Regions from separate parts of the Collibacillus ludicampi genome, predicted to be linked through region 3. Evidence: riboswitches for the same ligand, from Rfam matches in the RefSeq annotation. Region 3 holds a riboswitch; each other region holds the start of a gene.

Region 1 (6,180 bases), 780 kb from region 3:
AATATTGCCGAGTGCTATTCCTGTTATGTATGTAAAATTTGTAATTTGATTTAATTGTTTTTTACCAAGTATGCGTGTTAAAAGCAACAAAATAGAAAACCTATCAAAGCTCGCAGTGAAGTAGAAAGAATCGTATCCATGTTTCTCCTCCAGAAAAGCATCTTACTGCATTTTAATATCACCAGATTGTTAGAGGATAAACTGGATGAATTTAGAAAGGGTTCCTTACAAAAAAAGACCGGCAATGCCGAATGAACAGGCCTGCCGGTCTTTACATTTCTGTGGATCTTCCCTGAGTATTACTATATTGTTTTCCGCGTGCCGGGATACCAAATGGGTGTCCGTCCAGGCAAGCATGAATATCATGCACACAATCCGAACAGACAACCATCTCGCATTTCGAACACCATGTAAACCAATAAGCCGTTGCATTCATACAGGATGGGCAATCTTTCATCGCGTGCAAAGAATGATGTCTCATAGAACATTCCTCCCTAAATTTTTTCTTATTATACCCTAAACCGATTTGTCGAATGTTAGGAACCTTTGTCATATAACATCCATTAGTAAATTTTTTAATTTTTACACCGAAGAACGGCAAGGGTTGAAAACGGGTGAGGAAAATTGAGTGAGAACAGAAACAGATGAGGCGGTGTCATCATATGATGATCAATAGGGAGCGATCGGAACCAAGGGGGATCAACTTTATGAAAAAGCTGTACAAACTGATGAATGACTGTTATCTGAAACATGTGACAGTGAATCGTTATTTATCGGATCTCGGGGAAAAAAAGAATGAACTCATGAAGAAAATATCGGATCTGAATGCCCGTTACGAGTCTGATATCGAAAAAGTGTCGACTGCTAATGTGTTGACAGAGGACCAACTGGAAATCAAACATGCGCTTGATAGTAAGCGTCAAATACTTCCCACCTACTAACCTCGTATTGTATTTGAGATAATCTCCTCAAGATATTCGGAGAGGAGAACTTTCAATGTCCCATGCAGAATTAAGAAAAGAGTGGGAGGTACGGATCGCTGCTTTTCGGGCTAGCGGACAGAGTGCATCAGCTTGGTGTAGAGCTCATCAGTTGAAGCTTCATCAGTTCCGGTATTGGCTCCGGAAGTTTGAACACAAAGAAGCCGCTGTGACCCCATCATCCAAGTGGATATCGGTAGAAGTGGACGGGCAGACTGACGAGTCTAGAAACACCTTGCTCGTTAGAGTAGGGCAAGTAACCGTAGAGATCCAGCCTGGCTTTGATCCTGCCCTGCTGGCCGACGTCGTGCGAACACTCCAAACGTTATGCTAAGCGAAGCTAGTGTAGAGCGAGTATATCTGGCCTACGGAAGCACCGATCTACGGAAATCGATTGACGGGTTAGCTGTGCTCGTCAAGGAAGAGTTTGAACTCGACCCTTTCTCGCCCTGTCTCTTCGTTTTCTGCAATCGAAAGCGAGATAAACTGAAGATTCTTCATTGGGAACACAACGGTTTCTGGCTCTATTACCGCCGATTAGAGAAAGGAAAATTTCAGTGGCCGGAAGAAGCGAGCGCCGTACCGTTGAAAATTAGTCGTCGGGAGTTGCGTTGGCTACTCGATGGTCTATCTCTCGAACAGCGACAAGCTCACCCTGCCGTCACTGCGCGTACGATTCTATGATATGTACACCCAATTAGACTTTGGGATTAAAAAAAGGAATTCGCGGTATGTTGTCGAAATCAATAGTATTATGAAAAATCATACGCCGAACCCGACCCCTACTACAATTGAAGATCTCCAAAAAGAACGCGATTTGCTGAAAAATCAAATTGCTGAACTCACTGCCAAACTGAAGTGGTATGAGGAGCAGTTTCGTCTTAGCCAACAGCGCCGGTTTAGCTCTTCGAGCGAACGAACGAATGCCGATCAGCTTGAGCTTTTTAACGAAGCCGAGGTGGAGGCAGATCCCACTGTAGAGGAGCCTACCCTCGAAACCATTACGTACCGCCGCTCCAAAAACGCGGCCACCGGGAAACCAGCTTGAAAACCTGCCTGTGGAGACGATCGAGTATCGCCTGCCATCTGAGGAGCAGGTTTGTTCGTGTTGCGGTGGTTCTTTGCATGAAATGAGCACGGAGATACGGCAAGAGCTGAAGATCATTCCGGCCGAAGTCAAAGTGGTCAAGCATGTCCGTTACGTCTACTCCTGCCGCCGTTGTGAGCGTGAGGAGACAAGTACGCCGACAGTCACAGCTTCTATGCCTGCCCCCGTCTTTCCGGGGAGTTTGGCTTCTGCTTCCAGTATGGCCTATATCATGAGTCAAAAATATGTGGAGAGCATGCCTCTCTACCGACAAGAGCAACAGTTTGCAAGCCTGGGGATTGAGTTGTCTCGTCAGACCCTGGCCAACTGGATCCTCTACGGAGCGAATACCTGGTTGAGTCTGCTCTATGATCGCATGCGCGAGCACTTACTCAAGCAGGACATCTTGCACGCAGACGAGACGACCTTACAAGTGCTCCGTGAACCGGGCCGGGCCGCACAGACAACTTCTTATCTATGGCTGTACCGTACCGGGAGAGAAGATCCGCCCATCATCCTCTATGACTACCAGACGACACGGGCGAGCAAACACCCGCGTCAGTTTCTTTCCGGTTTCAAAGGATACCTGCACGTCGATGGCTATGCGGGTTACCATGGGATACCGGATGTGACCCTGGTCGGTTGTTGGGCTCACGCCCGGCGCAAATTCGATGAGGCACTCAAGGCGCTGCCTGAATCGAAGCGCTCGTCACCGGTAGCAGCCAAAGAGGGACTTACTTTCTGCAATCAACTCTTTGCGATTGAACGTGACTTAAAGGAGTGCACGCCTGAGGAACGTTACCATATCCGTCAAGAACGCAGCCGCCCTGTGTTGGATGCTTTTTTGGCATGGCTTCGTACTCAGAAACCGAAAGTGCTGCCCAAAAGTGCGTTCGGTCAGGCCATCTTGTATTGTCTGAACCAGTGGGAAAAATTAGAGGCGTTTTACAAGATGGGCGATTGGAGATCGATAACAACCGAAGTGAACGCGCGATCAAACCGTTTGTGATCGGTCGCAAAACTGGTTGTTCTCCAATACCCCGCGTGGTGCAAAGGCGAGTGCGATCATTTACAGTATCATAGAGACAGCGAAAGAAAATGGATTACATCCCTATTTCTATCTTACCTATCTCTTTGAGAAACTACCTAACCTAGATATGAAAGACAAAGATTCCTTAGATCAGCTTCTCCCTTGGTCAGAAAGCCTACCGCTTACCTGCCGGGCTATAAAAAAGAATACGTAAATCATACGAAAATCCCCATCTCTTCGAAAGGTGGGGATTATTTTACGCTTACGTCGACTGCTAATGTGTTGACAGAGGACCAACTGGAAATCAAACATGCGCTTGATAAAGCGAAGAAAGAATTTCAAGATATAGAAAAGTTACATGAAGCGATCGAGAAGGCAAGAGACCTGGAACTTCAACAACTTGAAGAAGAAATTGGGGAGGAGTTTGAGAATTATATATCTCATGTTTATGAAGCGTTTGAAGAAAGTTGCACGGACTTACTGGAAATCAAATTCACATATTTGGCGAGGCTTTATGAATTCCGCAAGCAATTTGACGAACTTGCAGAGCTGGTACAAGAAGTCGAAAAAATTCGCAAAAGATCGGGTATTACCTTTGGATCTGAGCGTTTGAATCACTTATCCACGCTTGCGCTAATCTCAGCGAGCTCGCGAGATGAACAACCCATGTACCGTATTCATGACAACGAAATCAATGATATCTTTATCGATGGGAGAATTCATAAGTATCCGCAAGTTTACGCGTTCTATAAATATGGAAAAGTATATCGATCCGAGGAAGAAGCGATGACATACATCAAGGAAAAAGAGACAGAATGCTAGGGGAACATCCACTTCCGTTTGTAAACATACTCCAATAAGACTCAGCCGATTTCGCTGAGATTTTTTTGTAACATAATTATAACATTTTAACTAGAGGATTATTTGTACTTCTGTAGAATATTTTTCTACATCATTCTACAAAAAAGTTTGTCGATGAGACAGAAATCTGCCGAATCTGACATGATGTCAGTACGGGGGATATTTTTCGGGGTGAATCGCTTCAAGGCGTAGGGTACCTCTACCCGAATCCGTCAACTAACCTCGGAGGCATAGGAGGAGAGAAATGAAAAAGGTAAGTATGGGCTTTATCTTCACAGGCATGGTGTGCCTTGCAGCGAGTCTGGCACCGCAAGCGCATGCCGCTGCGGATTCACTGGAAATTATGGTCGATAATCAGATCGTGCAATTTCCAGATGCCAAACCATTCATCGATGAGAATGGCCGAACGCAAGTTCCTGTTCGTTTTGTAGCCGATCAGTTGGGCTTCAAAGTCAATTGGAAGCTGGAAAACGGCTCAGTGAAAGTCATGCTGGCAAAAGACGCAAAGTCGATCGTATTGAAGGAAGGTGAAACAGTAGCGACCATTAATGGACAACCTGTCTCTCTGGATTCGAGTGTAATGATTAAAAACGACCGGACTTTTGTACCGCTTCGCTTTATCGCCGAATCTGTCGGCAAATACGTCAACTGGGACGAGAACCGAAACGCTGTTTCCATCTCATCGGACAAGCCGGTGATGATGATGGCCGATGTATCACCTACTCCCTTGAAACCGGCCACACGTTCTTTGAATGACGAGAATAAACCTTCTATTACATCCCAATCTTCAAGCATGATTGCGTATGCTGAGAAATATATCGGGGTTCCGTATGTTTGGGGCGGGACAAGCCCTGACGGATTTGATTGCTCCGGATTTGTGCAATATGTGTTCAATCACTTTGGGGTGCAGTTACCGAGGACAGCTTCCGACATGTATTCTGCCGGCACTCCTGTGAGCTCTTTGCAACCCGGAGATCTGGTATTTTTCTCAACATATGCATCTGGTGCATCCCACGTGGGTATTTACATAGGGAATAATGAGTTTATTTCGGCCACTTCCTCCCATGGCGTGAAAATCTGTAATCTCAATGACCCTTATTACTGGGGACCACGTTATATTGGAGCGAGACGATTCTAAAGGCACGGAAAAGAGCACCGTATGAGAACGTTTGGTCGTTCTTTTGGGTGCTCTTTTCTTTTCGAGGATTGTGAATTTCGGTCATACTATAAAGGAAGAGAGATTCGACCATGTTTGAGAAATGTTGAACGATCGTAGGAAGGCGAATTGTTCATGTGAGGTGAGTAGTCATGAAAGTCGTTAGTGCTTGTTTAATGGGGTGTGAATGCCGCTATGATAAAAAATCAAATTGGCATCAAGAAATTGAACAACTTGTTAAAGAAGGGAAAGCGATACCGGTCTGTCCGGAACAGTTAGGAGGACTTCCAACCCCACGCAATCCTGCCGAAATCGTCGGAGGAGACGGTTTTGATGTCTTGGATGGTAACGCGAGAGTCATAGATAATCAAGGAAATGATGTGACGCAAATGTTCATTGATGGTGCTTATCAAGCACTAAGAATCGCTAAGATAGTGGGTGCCACAGAGGCGATTTTAAAGGAAAGGAGTCCATCGTGCGGCAGTCGTCAGATATATAATGGAACTTTCTCCAAAATGAAGAAGGAGGGGGTCGGTGTGACAGCGGCATTGCTAATCAGAAATGGAATTCGTGTACAGTCGGAAGAAAGCTTGGAGTAGTATTTCCATCCCTTGTGAAAATGTAGATATCGAAGTATATGAGGATATTCATCCTGAATGAACGGGTGGGGGTATTAGAGAGGGTGAGTGCAGGGGGGCATCTTTTTTGTCCCTGCACGATCAGAATCGATAGCCATACTTGTTACGGCTTGTACTTCCTGGGCGTCAGAATCAGATTGACTACCGCATTTGCAAAATTGACCAAAGCGGTCAAGATTGCGAGTATGGCCACCCATACACCCCCTTGGCGGGAGCTTGAAACACTCCCTTTATGATAATAAGATGCAGGAATGAAAAGAAAAGGTGAACGTCTGGTGGAATTTCTCAAGGAGGTTTTGTGCCGGTATCTTACAAAAAGCTGCGGATGTCATGTATGATAGAGAAAAAGGAGGGAGCGAACTCATGTCTTTTGACATTTTATCCTACGTAATCGAAGCAAAAGAGGAATTTGATCGAACAGTCGCTTG
Region 2 (6,180 bases), 2.3 Mb from region 3:
CCACGTTCGGCAAGCTGACGAAATCGGGGGTACCGGGTCCCGCGATCATCGCTTCTGCTTTGGCCTTGCTTGTCGGGGTGGTGCTCAACTATGTCGTTCCGGAAAAAGTATTCACATGGGTCACAAGTATCGCAACGTTCGGAGCAATTTGGACCTGGGCAGTCATTCTTCTTTCCCAGATACGCTATCGTAAGCGCTTATCTCTAGAGGAGCAACGCCGACTGGTCTATAAAATGCCTTGGGCGCCATTGAGCTCCTATGTATCACTCGCATTCTTGGTCGCCGTCGTCGGTTTGATGGCTTATTTCCCGGATACGCGTATCGCGCTCATCGTCGGACCTCTTTGGTTAGCCCTTTTGGTCGCATTTTATTACGGGAAAGGTTTTCATAAAGCCAATCAGGTAGAAAGTGAATTTCACAAAGTAAAGAACGCATCATAAGATTTGCATACGCAGAGAAGGCCCTCTTTATATCGCGGGGCCTTCTCTGCGTTTTATCATGTATAATTTTCTATAATATACGGAAAGAGCAGTGAGAAAAGGAAGAGAGAACATGATTAAAATCGGCCTGACCGGTTGGGGGATCATAAGGACTTGTATTCGGACGGGGTGGCAAGCGGGGATAAACTGAAAGTCTACAGTTCCTATTTTCCGATAGTGGAGGTAGACAGTTCTTTTTATGCCGTCCTTCCCGAGAAAAACTACAGCAAATGGGTCGAAGAAACCCCGCCCGCTTTTTCTTTCATTATCAAGGCATACCAAGGAATGACCGGACATTTAAGAGGAAAGAATCCTTTCTCAAGTCTGGGAGAAATGTTTGATGCGTTTAAACAATCGATTGAACCGGTCATACAAGCGGGTAAATTGAAAGCCGTTCTTTTTCAATACCCACCCTGGTTTGAATGTATCAAAGAAAATGTGGATGTTCTTCGCTATACGAAGGAGAAGATGGGTGATATTCCGGTTGCGCTTGAATTCAGAAACAGGAGTTGGTTCACGCCCAGAATGTTGGAAAAAACAATCGCGTTTATGGAGAAAGAAGGATGGATCCATAGCATTTGCGATGAACCGCAAGCGGGAGCAGGCTCCATACCCACAGTTTTGCATCCGACGAATCGTCAATTAACACTCGTACGCTTTCACGGGCGTAATGTAAACGGATGGACGAATACCGGAGACGGTAATTGGAGAGACATCCGTTACTTATACCGGTATAGCCGGGAAGAGTTAACGGAGTGGAAAGAGAAGTTGAAAGATCTGCAACAAAGATCACAAGAGATTTGTGTCTTATTCAACAACAATTCGGGCGGACATGCCGCCGCCAATGCCATGGAAATGATCGAACTCTTGGGCATAGAATATAAAGGATTGTCTCCGCGGCAATTGGATTTCTTTTAAAAAGCTTCCCACGAAAAGCATGGTGGGAAGCTTTTTTATCATCCGGGTATGTTTTTGTATAGTATAACAAACGATACGAATAAATCTTGAATTTAAAGGGAGGGAATGTCATGGAATGGTATGAACGGCTGGCCGATTACTTTCCAGAACACGAGATGAAAGATCCGCGTCAACTCTATGACCTGATTGAGGATAAGGACACCTACCACAAAGAAGAGACAGATGAATACATCGTGATGTATGCCGAATTCCCTACATTTATCTTTATTGACTATTTACTCGTCAATCCTGCGACAAGAGGGAAAGGAGTCGGCACGAAACTCCTCAACCGTTTTAAAGAAAAGGGGAAGACGATCATCGTAGAAGTGGAGCCTATTGATCACGAAGATGAAGACACGAAAAAGAGGGAAGCATTTTATCGCAAAAACGGGTTTGTCAAGGCGGATCGTATTCAATACCGCAGGAAAGATGAAGACGGAAAACCATATGAAATGAATATCTTTTATTGGAGTCCGGAAGATTTGCCCCAGAATGTGATTATGGAGAAAATGGCCAAGGCGTGTGAAGAAATCCACAATTTCCGTTCTAAAAAATATTACGGGCGCAAGTTGGCAGACCCGGACGAAGTCTTGAAATTCATCAAACATTAAAGTTCGCGAATGGCCTTCTTGGTATGTCGAATACATTGTCTTATTCCCCGAGAATATTCCGTCATTTTTGTGCACGGTAGTTCAGCAAGAGAATTCTCCCATATCCCTCCCTATGGTCGGAATTCCTTACCAACTGGTAATTTGCCCCTATCTGCGGATAAGATTATAATCAAATCTGAAAAGTCAATATTGTGTGATGCTGAATTCCCGAAAGGGAAGCGGGGGAACCACGTTTGGGGTGAATCCGGGCATGCAGTCTCGCATGACCGGTAGGGCCGACTCTCAGCCCGAATCCGTCAGCTAACTTCGTAAGCAGTGTAAGAGAGGGGTGAATGATGTTCATGGGAAAGTATTCGCTTATTTTATACCCCCGTAGGTATTTGTCCTCGGGGGTTTTGTTTTTCATGCGTAGACGAGAATTTGCGAAAGGGGTTGTCTAGTGAAAAAGTTATTTAGGACTTTAGGGCTGTCCCTGATCATGATGACTGCGGTGGTTGGTTGCGGAGTCTCCAAAGGAAAGACGGGTGTCGGCACCTCTTCCGACACATCCGTGGAATCTACTTGGCAGCGTGTAAAAAAACAAGGATATGTGACCGTCGGATTTGCGAATGAAAAACCTTACGCCTATGTAACACCAGATGGAAAGCTGACGGGTGAAGCGGTTGAGGTCGCGCGTACGGTTCTCACAAGGTTAGGGATTCATGAGATGAGAGGTGAGATCACCGAATTTGGATCACTGATACCCGGGCTGAAAGCTAAGCGTTTCGACATGATCACGGCGGGTATGTTCATTAAACCGGAACGTTGCAAAGAAGTGGCATTTGCCGACCCTGAATACAGTATCGGTGAGGCAATCGCGGTGAAGAAAGGGAATGTAGTGAATATTCATAGTTATCGGGATATTTCCGCCAACCCGAAAGTGAAAGTTGCAGTGATGACCGGAGCTATAGAGGTTGATTATCTGCAAAAGTCGAGAGTCTCCGCCGCACAGATCGTAACGGTTCCCGACCAGCCTTCCGCTGTCGCCGCACTACAAGCAGGCCGAGCGGATGTGGTTACGATGACGGGGCCTTCGTTGCAATCGGTGCTCGATGCGGTGAAAGATCCATCAATTGAAAGAGTGATGGACTTTCAACAACCGATGATTGAAGGGAAGAGCGCACGAGGATACGGGGCAACGGCTTTCCGCAAAGAAGACAAGGACTTCCGTGATGCATTCAATCGTGAGTTACAGAAACTGAAGGAATCGGGTGAACTATTCAAGATCATTCAGCCCTTCGGATTTACCAAACAGGAATTGCCGGGCAATGTAACAGCTGAGCAAGTGTGTACAAACGAACAGTAAGAATGCATATCTCCCCATTCTATAATAATTCGATGCAGACAGATTTCACAAGATCCTTCATTCTCATTCTACTTGAGTGTTGATGATCAAGATCGAAAGGAGTGCATGTCAATCTATTCGTTCCTAGACTTACTCCCGCCACTCTTGAAAGGCGCGGGGATCACCCTCGAGATTACGATTCTCTCGATGATCGCAGCTCTTTTCTTAGCCATGCTTGCGGGGATTGGCCGCCTGTCCAAATATTCAATGATTCGGGGCGTAACGGCTATTTATGTAGAAGTTTTTCGCGGAACCTCCCTGCTGGTTCAGTTGTATTGGTTGTATTTTGCCCTGCCGATCCTGGGCATCGAATTGCCAAAAATGGCAGCCGCGGTACTTGCGTTGGGGCTCAATTATGGGGCTTACGGATCAGAAGTGGTTCGTGGATCGATCCTTGCCGTACCAAAAGGACATACGGAAGCAGGGATCGCGTTGAACATGACTCCCTGGCAGAGAATGAGATGTATCATATGGCCCCAAGCGTTTGTCATGATGTTGCCGGCTTTCGGAAATTTGCTCATTGAATTGCTGAAAGGTACGGCCTTGGTTTCTCTCATTACACTTGCAGATTTAACCTTTCAGGCGAAAATTCTCAGCACCTCGACATTCCAAACCACCGAGATCTATACTCTTTTGCTCGTGATGTATTTCATTCTCGCGTACCCCATCACATGGGGAATTCGCCTGATTGAGCGCAGAGTTGCTGCAGGGAGGTCATAGCCCATGTGGGATTGGGATTTCGCCTGGTCCATCGTTCCGCAACTTCTTGAAGCGTTAAAGGTAACCGTTACCTCCACGTTCGTGGCGTTTTTCATAGCAGCGATCGCAGGACTTTTGCTTGCGATTGGCAGGAGATCCGCGTGTAAGCCCTTATCTCTAGTTACAGGCGGAATTGTGGAATTTGTGAGGAGCACCCCTCTTCTTGTTCAGCTGTATTTTATTTTTTACGTGCTGCCTGTGTTTGGGGTTTCACTTTCCCCCTTCACAGCGGGAGTGATCGGCTTAGGATTGCATTATAGTTCGTACCTGTCCGAGGTGTATCGCTCAGGGATCGATTCCGTCCCTCGTGGCCAATGGGAAGCTGCGGTCGCTCTGAACTTTTCAAAAATGCAGACGTGGGGCAGAATCATCGTACCTCAAGCGATACCGCCGGTCATCCCGGTCTTGGGAAACTACTTGATTGTCATGTTTAAAGAGACACCGATTCTATCGGCAATCACTTTAATGGAGATCTTGCAAACGGCCAAAATGATCGGCTCTACCTCCTTTCGCTATCTTGAGGGATTTACGATCGTAGGTTTGATGTTCCTACTCTTGAGTTACCCTTCATCGCTTCTGGTTCGCCGTCTAGAGTACCGATTAAATCGAAAGTTATCAAATTTGAGCGGAGAGGCAAATCCAATAGGAAGCAGAAAGGAAGTGGGATATTGAGCTTCCCTTTACGAGCAACAAGCATGATCGAGCTTTCCGGCGGACAAAAACAACGTGTGGCGATCGCGCGGGCTTTGGTCATGCGACCGAAAATCATGTTGTTTGATGAAGTGACATCGGCCCTAGACCCTGAACTTGTCGGTGAAGTGCTTGAAGTGATCAAGGGAATCGCCTCTGAAGGGGATATGGCCATGATATTAGTCACACACGAAATGGATTTTGCACGAGATGTGGCCGATCGTGTGATTTTCACGGATGGTGGTCAAATCGTGGAACAAGGAACGCCGGAAGAGATCTTTGGCAATTCCAAAAGTCCTCGATTGCAAATGTTCTTGAGCCGTTTTCGAAGGGGGTGATCCATGAGGGAAAATTGTACCGACTCATAAAGGAGGTTGATTGAGATGCCACTCAAACGAATGACTTCAGAATACTTCGGTCACACAACTGAGTACCGTTGATGAATTGGAAAACATTCAACTTCGTCAACCGAACGTGGAAGATGGGCGAAAGATCTGGAAACTCGTACGCGACACAGGTGTTCTGGATCTGAATTCCGCTTACAGCTATTTGCTTTTATGCAAATACTTTTCGGAAACGTGTGTAGTAGCCACTTCCGGGAATCAAATGGCAGGGTTTGTTTCCTCTTTTCGTCCCCCTTCAAGTCCGGATACGATTTTTGTCTGGCAAATCGCTGTTCATGATTCACACAGGGGAAAAGGCTTGGGAAAAGCTCTTTTACAAGAACTGCTTGCTCGGAAAGCGTGTAAGGACGTACGTTTTCTGGAAACTACGATCAGTCCGTCTAATACTCCATCCCAGTCTTTGTTTCGAGGGTTGGCAAGAGACCTGGGGACCGGATGTGAAGTGTCGGAGTGTTTTCAGGAAGACTTGTTCCCAGGGGGAACCCACGAAAAGGAGAAGTTGTTTCGCATTGGACCCATTCTGAAGCGAGAACGAGGAGGAGGTTACAAAGCATGAAGGTCATCGAAAATCGTCCGTCATCGTTGCAAGTGTTTGAAGAATTGGAGTCTGAAGTAAGGAGTTATTGCCGAAGTTTTCCCGCTTTGTTTGCAAAAGCGAACGGTTATCAGCTTTGGGACGTAGAGGGTAAGCAATATATCGATTTCTTTGCCGGTGCGGGAGCATTGAACTATGGGCACAATAACATGAGGATGAAAGAAAAACTGATCCAATATCTCATCAATGACGGGATTACTCATAGTCTCGATATGGCAACGAAGGCAAAAGAGATGTTCTTGCAACGATTCCACGAAGTGATCCTGAAACCGCGCGGCATGAATTACAAGGTGATGTTTCC
Region 3 (6,180 bases):
CTGGCTCAAGTTCGAGAGTATACATTTCAAACCGTTTCTTCTGATCAAAGGGAAACATCGGATACACGCGAAATTTTCCATCCTCTTCAAGAAGTGGACGAATATTTGCAAGGGATATGACAGAAACAGCAGGACTCTCTTCTTCGATCAAGGAAGAAAAGGATATATTCAGTCCACTGGCTATCTTCCACAATGTCGTGACCGTTGGACTCGTTGCCCCTCGCTCGATCTGTCCCAACATTCCTTTGCTAACCCCAGTGAGTTCAGCTACTTTGTCAAGAGTATATCCCCGGTTTTTGCGTATACGATGCAGGTTTTTCCCGATCTTGATATGAATGTGCTCCAAAGCGCCCCCATCCTCCCCCTCTTGTTTAATATAACGTACCTAAAGTATAATATATTATACTTTATGCGGGAGGGTACGTCTATGCAAGCGGAAACAAAAGAAACGATCGATCTACAAGGGAGAAACATACGATTTTACCATCGGCAACAGTTTTTCCAAGGCGTGAAAACAGGGATGCCGATCGCCGTCGGTTATATACCTATCGCAATTACATTCGGTCTCGTTGCGAAATCTGCAGGAGTCCCCACGTATGCGACCATGATGATGTCATTTCTCATCTATGCCGGGGCAAGCCAATTTGTTGGCGTACAATTACTCTCACTTGGCGCCACACCTTGGGAAATCCTTTTGACTACTTTTATTCTGAATTTACGACATTTTCTCATGACTGCATCGATTTCTCAAAGGATATATAAAGGGACTTCAAAAAACTGGATGGCACTTTTAGCATTTGGGATCACCGATGAAACATTCACCGTCGCCTCTTTGCAGAAGGAACAACGTTTACATCCTGTATTTCTATTGGGTCTCAACCTGACAGCTTTTAGCGCATGGAATCTTGGTACTTGGACGGGATTGTTCGTTGCTGCTGGCCTACCCGAGTCGATTCAATCCAGTATGGGAATCGCTTTGTATGCCATGTTTATTGGCTTATTAATCCCTTCATTGCGAAAATCACTGCCCATCTTCGTGGTCACTCTCTGTGCCATGACAATGCAAACGATCCTTCATTGGGTACCACTCTTCTCCGGTATCTCTGGCGGATGGGAGATCATCATTTCAACGATTATCTCCGCTATCATCGGTTCCCTACTATTTCCAAAAGGGGTAGATGAGTCATGAAACATCTTTGGTTACTCGTGATTGGAATGGGACTCGTAACATATTTGCCTCGCATGCTTCCTATGGTTTTATTACAGCATGTACGATTCCCTCCTTTTCTAAACCGATTTTTTCAATTGATTCCTTTCGCAGCATTGGGTGCACTCATTTTTCCCGGAATACTCAGTTCGACAGGAAGCATAGCATCGTCGATTGCTGGCGGTGTCCTTTCGGTCGTATTGGCGTTTTTCCGGGCAAATGTTATGGCAGTTGTACTTGTGGGCATCATGGGGGCATTCTTCTGGAAAATGGTCATCGGGTAAGTTGCGCAACCTAAGTAACAGAAAAGCGGCCACCTGCCAGGTGAGCCGCCTGCTTCGTAGGAGTCCATGGATGAAAACGTGACTACTCCTACCCCCACGTCATTGAATCATTGAAAACCAATCCGCACACGCAACTGTGAATTTCATGAAATCACATCACTCGCTTCGCCCCAATATAACGAGGTCCCCAGTATTGGTTGCTAAAACTATCGATTTTCACACCGCTGGAACTCGTTGCAGAGATAAATTGGTTATCACCTATGTAAATCCCTACGTGTGAAGGACCCGGTTCATATGTAGAGAAGAATACCAGATCGCCAGGCTTTAAATCGGAAACCGTTGTTCCCGTGTTATACATCTCTTGGGAAGTACGCGGCAAATCGACACCTCGTTGTGCATATACATATTTTACGAAACCGGAACAGTCAAATCCGGATGGGCTCATACCCGCATATTGATAGGGGGTACCCAGGTATTTTTTAGCGATTTCAACAACATTCGCTTTCTGGATAGAATTTGTATCCAGGCCTCTTGCTTTCAGTTCCTTTTCGATATATGTCCCGGTTGTTTTCCCGACCATCCCGTTGACTTGAATACCATGATCCCTTTGAAACGCTTTGACCGCCTCTTCTGTAACTTCGCCATAGTATCCTGTATTTGTTGGATATGTAAAATAGTTTAACAAGCGTAAGTCTTGTTGTAATTCGATGACCTTCTCTCCCTGGGAACCTTTCTTCAGCAGGACGTTCCAGTCAGTTTCCGCAGCCATGGCTGTCGATGCGGTGAGAAAAGATACTCCAATCGTACCTGCGAATAGTAGAGCTCTGACACCTTTCTTCACTTCCATTCCTCCTGTGCCTCCGAGGTTAGTTGTCGGGTTCGGGTAGAGGTCCCCTACGCATGCAAGCGATTCACCCCAATAAATCGTCCCCCGTACTGACCGTCTGTCAGATTCGGCAAATTTTCTATCTGGTTTGAAATCACATTTCTCTGCTCTACTAAAATTCGCGAAAAAATGCCAAATTCCTTCTTTTCTCGCCACTTTTTTTCAAATGAAACAAAAAAAGCTCCCTTTTGCCAGGAGCCTTATGTCTATCGCTGTTGAACACTGTCGTTTACCGCTTTTCTCATTTTATTCTTGAGACGGTTATGCCGATGAAACAGTTCTTTCAATTCGTGATCGATGTACAGAGAACGAACGAGCGAGCGTTTTTCTTGCAGCAATGCGATCGTTTCTTCTGTGAATCGCAAGGCGCGCTGATAGTCGCGCATCTTGTGCTCATAATACTTGGCCAGTTCTATCCGCGGTGCGGTTTGCCACATTCCATGTCCATCCAACAACTCATGCCAGAGCAAGACCGCTTTTTCATATTGACCGAGCCGTTTATAAAAAAGGGAAAGCTTCCACATGGCTTCCCTCGCATATTCATTCGTCTCATCCATCTCGGCGATTTTCACCAGACAAGCCTCACTCGTCTTACCTTGCAGCCATTCATCGTACCAGCGTGCTAAACCGAACAATTCCTCAGGATGTGTCGCCATATGTAACGGATGTTCCACCATCATTCCGATATGTGCAGATAACGTTACAAGTGTCAGAATGTCATGGACATTATGTGTAAATACCCCTACAAGAGGACGGGCATCTCCGTCCGACAAGTACGCGAAAAATATCTCGGGTGCCTTCTTACCCGGAATGTCATCGTTGCGTGAAAATCCTAGGACTTCCTGTTCTATAGTCGTCAATTTACAGTTACCAAGAATCTTTTTCCACAACCGCCTGGAAGGAGGAAGGAGATCCAGATGAATCACAGACGGTACTTGCAGACGTGCCATCGAAAATCTAGTTTCTAGTAATTTCCAATCAAATCCCTTTCCGTTAAAGGAAACGATGACCCGAAACCTTTTCAGCAGTTCGGCTAGTGACCAGAGAAGCGCTCGCTCTTCCGTATAGGAACGCAAAAAATACTGACGAATGACGAATTCATCTTCTTCATAAAAGCCGATTCCGAACAGAAAAATGAAAGTTCCTGCACCCGATCCAAGTCCTGTTGTCTCTGTATCAAAAAAGCAAACCTCATCCCACTCATGCGGCCCGTCCTTCACCTTGCACACTTTATAGAAAACATCTAAGGGCAGGTGGAGCGTGCGGGCTAACGGGTAATGTCCATGAGCTGTCAGTACGTCGAAGCGAACATCGCGGTAATAACAAGGGCCATACGGCGTCATCTCCTCGCATCCCGGAAGCACAGACTCGAGCGCGGATTCGGGAAAAACGGATGTTTGCTCTTCGAATTCCTCTGCCAATGATTCGATGGCGGGCGCAGCCTCGTGATGGATCATATCCTTCTTATAACTTTTTAACCGTTCACGTAAGCTTCTCATTCCGCTTCATCCTTACTTAAAAGGAGTTGCCCTCCCTTTTGTACAGGTTTTTCAAAAGTCAATCACATGGAGTTTGAGAAAATCCAGACCATATTGCGCATAGGTTCCCTCTTCAATAAAATCATCTTGCGGCAATTTGCGCAATTGCTCCGTAAAATCATGACGAAGTTTCACCATGTCAATCCCCTGATACACCGGAGGCAGTTCACGTAAAACATCAGAACAATAGCTGTACAATTTACGAAAACCGTTCAAATATCCCTGCCTTATTTTAAACTGTGCGGTCGCCACTTGTACCATCGCTTTGTAAAAAGACTTCAAGGGTTCTTCCGTTTCCGCCTTCCATGCGAGCTCAAACAGTTCATGACACTCGTAAAAATCCTGTTCTTCATTGAATAAGCGCACGAATTCGCGCACCTGGTCATTCATACCATCACCCCCTCATGCGCAACGATTTGCAATAATTCCCGGGTGATCTCCTTTCCGCTTTCCCCTACCAACTCCTTCGGGCCCACGCAGGAAGGGCATCCCGATTCACACGGGCAGTCTTTCACCATCTCCAGCGCGGTCTGAAAGATCTGCTGCCGTAATCTATAGAACGTATCTGCAAGCCCGATTCCGCCTGGATAGGAATCATAAAGAAACACCGTTGGTGCTTTCGTATGCGGCGCTTTGACTTGCGGATGCACGTATATGTCGCCAGGCGCGCACATCAAGTATAAGGGAGCCACGCCTTTTAACAAGTTTGCCAAACCAATCAATCCGCTTTCGACCTCTTCTTTGCTCCATTCACGCTTGGGCAATTCCGTGAAGGCGATCCAGTAGGAAAGCGTATGGATCTCTGTTTCCGGCAGATGAATCTGCCCCCAGCCGAGATTCTCATGAGTATCAAACTTGATTTTTTTATAGATTGTGGGCAACGCGTTGACCATCACTTCACCGAACCCATGCCGAATGCAACCTTCCTGCTCTCCGCGAAACTCATCGAGCACCCGTAGATTGACAGCCAGTTCAGCATCCGTGTAATAGTCACAATCCACTTTGCGAACGAAAGCTTTGCCATTTTCCAAATCCAATCTTTCTACCTGATACTGTACACCTTCATGGATATAGATCGCTTTTTCATGCAGCGTGGTCAGAGCGCTAAACCGGTCTGTTTCGCCAATCACCCGGTTTTTTTCCGTCATATCGATAACTAAAACATTCTCCTGTGCGGCTGAACGCAAGGAAATTTCGTGGCTTGGCAAACTGTCGCTCATCCAATAATAACGCCCATCTTTCGCTTTGTTTAAGATGCGTTCTTCTGCCAAAAAATCCAGGATTTCTTCCGTCGTGGCCACTCCGAAAGTCTCACCCGCTTCAAAAGGCAACTCATATGCCGCGCATTTCAAATGATCCACGAGAATGATGAGATTTTCCGGATGAACCCATGCGTGCTCGGGTGTACCTTTAAAAAAATATTCCGGGTGCTGAATGATATATTGATCTAAAGGCGACGATGAAGCAACGAGAACGGTCACAGACTTGCCTTGACGACGTCCCGCCCGGCCCGCTTGCTGCCATACGCTGGCGATCGCCCCCGGGTAGCCCGTGATCACACAAGCTTCCAAACTGCCGATATCGATGCCTAACTCCAACGCATTTGTACTTACGACCCCTTTGACCTCACCATTGCGAAGCCCTCGTTCGATCTCCCGGCGTTCGTTCGGCAAATATCCTCCCCGATAGCCGCGCACCGCTTGACGAGGGATGACACCCTTCGTCGTTTCCTGCAAATAAGTGAGCAAGACCTCCACTTGCGTCCTTGATTTCGTGAATACGATCGTCTGGATATCATTTGTCAGCAATTGTGTCGCGATCTTACGTGACTCTAACAAAGAACTGCGCCTGATCCCCAACTGCCGGTTCACGACGGGAGGATTATAAAAAATAAAATGCCGTTCTCCCCGTGGAGCTCCCGAACGATCCAACAAGACAAATTCTTCATCGAAAAGCTCCTGAGCCAATTCACGCGGATTCGCGATCGTTGCCGAACAACAGATAAATTGCGGTCGTGAACCGTAAAATTTGCAGATTCGTTTCAGACGGCGTATCACGTTGGCAACATGCGAGCCGAATACTCCCCTATACATATGAATCTCATCGATCACGACAAATGCTAAGTTCTCAAACAGCTTCACCCATTTCGTATGATGCGGTAAGATTCCGGAATGCAACATATCCGGGTTTGTCACCACGATATGACCGGCTTGTCTGATCGTTTGTCTTGCCGTGACGGGGGTGTCACCATCGTACGTAAATGTT

Evidence for each region. A riboswitch is a leader RNA that binds a small molecule or an ion and turns the genes downstream of it on or off. The one in region 3 is predicted to bind cyclic di-AMP.
Region 1: another riboswitch for cyclic di-AMP. It lies ahead of DNHGIG_RS14830 (C40 family peptidase); the one in region 3 lies ahead of DNHGIG_RS18745 (C40 family peptidase).
Region 2: another riboswitch for cyclic di-AMP. It lies ahead of ehuB (ectoine/hydroxyectoine ABC transporter substrate-binding protein EhuB); the one in region 3 lies ahead of DNHGIG_RS18745 (C40 family peptidase).

Annotation. Positions count from the first base shown of each region.
Region 1 is NZ_BOQE01000001.1:2,924,852-2,931,031, forward strand. Features, by position in the region: partial or broken gene DNHGIG_RS14800 (DUF421 domain-containing protein) at 1-90, opposite strand, end outside; gene DNHGIG_RS14805 (hypothetical protein) at 708-941, shown strand; gene tnpA (IS66 family insertion sequence element accessory protein TnpA) at 997-1,314, shown strand; gene tnpB (IS66 family insertion sequence element accessory protein TnpB) at 1,308-1,664, shown strand; gene DNHGIG_RS21200 (IS66 family transposase) at 1,666-2,028, shown strand; partial or broken gene tnpC (IS66 family transposase) at 2,039-3,150, shown strand; gene DNHGIG_RS21205 (transposase domain-containing protein) at 3,093-3,311, shown strand; gene DNHGIG_RS14825 (hypothetical protein) at 3,260-3,919, shown strand; cyclic di-AMP (ydaO/yuaA leader) riboswitch at 4,077-4,204, shown strand; gene DNHGIG_RS14830 (C40 family peptidase) at 4,203-5,096, shown strand; gene DNHGIG_RS14835 (2-thiouracil desulfurase family protein) at 5,267-5,713, shown strand; gene DNHGIG_RS14840 (hypothetical protein) at 6,116-6,180, shown strand, end outside.
Region 2 is NZ_BOQE01000001.1:1,385,931-1,392,110, reverse strand. Features, by position in the region: gene DNHGIG_RS06910 (amino acid permease) at 1-440, shown strand, start outside; partial or broken gene DNHGIG_RS06905 (DUF72 domain-containing protein) at 553-1,397, shown strand; gene DNHGIG_RS06900 (GNAT family N-acetyltransferase) at 1,508-2,047, shown strand; cyclic di-AMP (ydaO/yuaA leader) riboswitch at 2,235-2,378, shown strand; gene ehuB (ectoine/hydroxyectoine ABC transporter substrate-binding protein EhuB) at 2,487-3,392, shown strand; gene ehuC (ectoine/hydroxyectoine ABC transporter permease subunit EhuC) at 3,498-4,151, shown strand; gene ehuD (ectoine/hydroxyectoine ABC transporter permease subunit EhuD) at 4,155-4,862, shown strand; partial or broken gene DNHGIG_RS06880 (ATP-binding cassette domain-containing protein) at 4,892-5,218, shown strand; gene ectA (diaminobutyrate acetyltransferase) at 5,325-5,840, shown strand; gene ectB (diaminobutyrate--2-oxoglutarate transaminase) at 5,837-6,180, shown strand, end outside.
Region 3 is NZ_BOQE01000001.1:3,706,222-3,712,401, forward strand. Features, by position in the region: gene DNHGIG_RS18730 (helix-turn-helix domain-containing protein) at 1-346, opposite strand, end outside; gene DNHGIG_RS18735 (AzlC family ABC transporter permease) at 428-1,189, shown strand; gene DNHGIG_RS18740 (AzlD domain-containing protein) at 1,186-1,491, shown strand; gene DNHGIG_RS18745 (C40 family peptidase) at 1,643-2,332, opposite strand; cyclic di-AMP (ydaO/yuaA leader) riboswitch at 2,331-2,460, opposite strand; gene DNHGIG_RS18750 (ribonuclease H-like domain-containing protein) at 2,584-3,876, opposite strand; gene DNHGIG_RS18755 (DUF309 domain-containing protein) at 3,928-4,305, opposite strand; gene DNHGIG_RS18760 (DEAD/DEAH box helicase) at 4,302-6,180, opposite strand, start outside.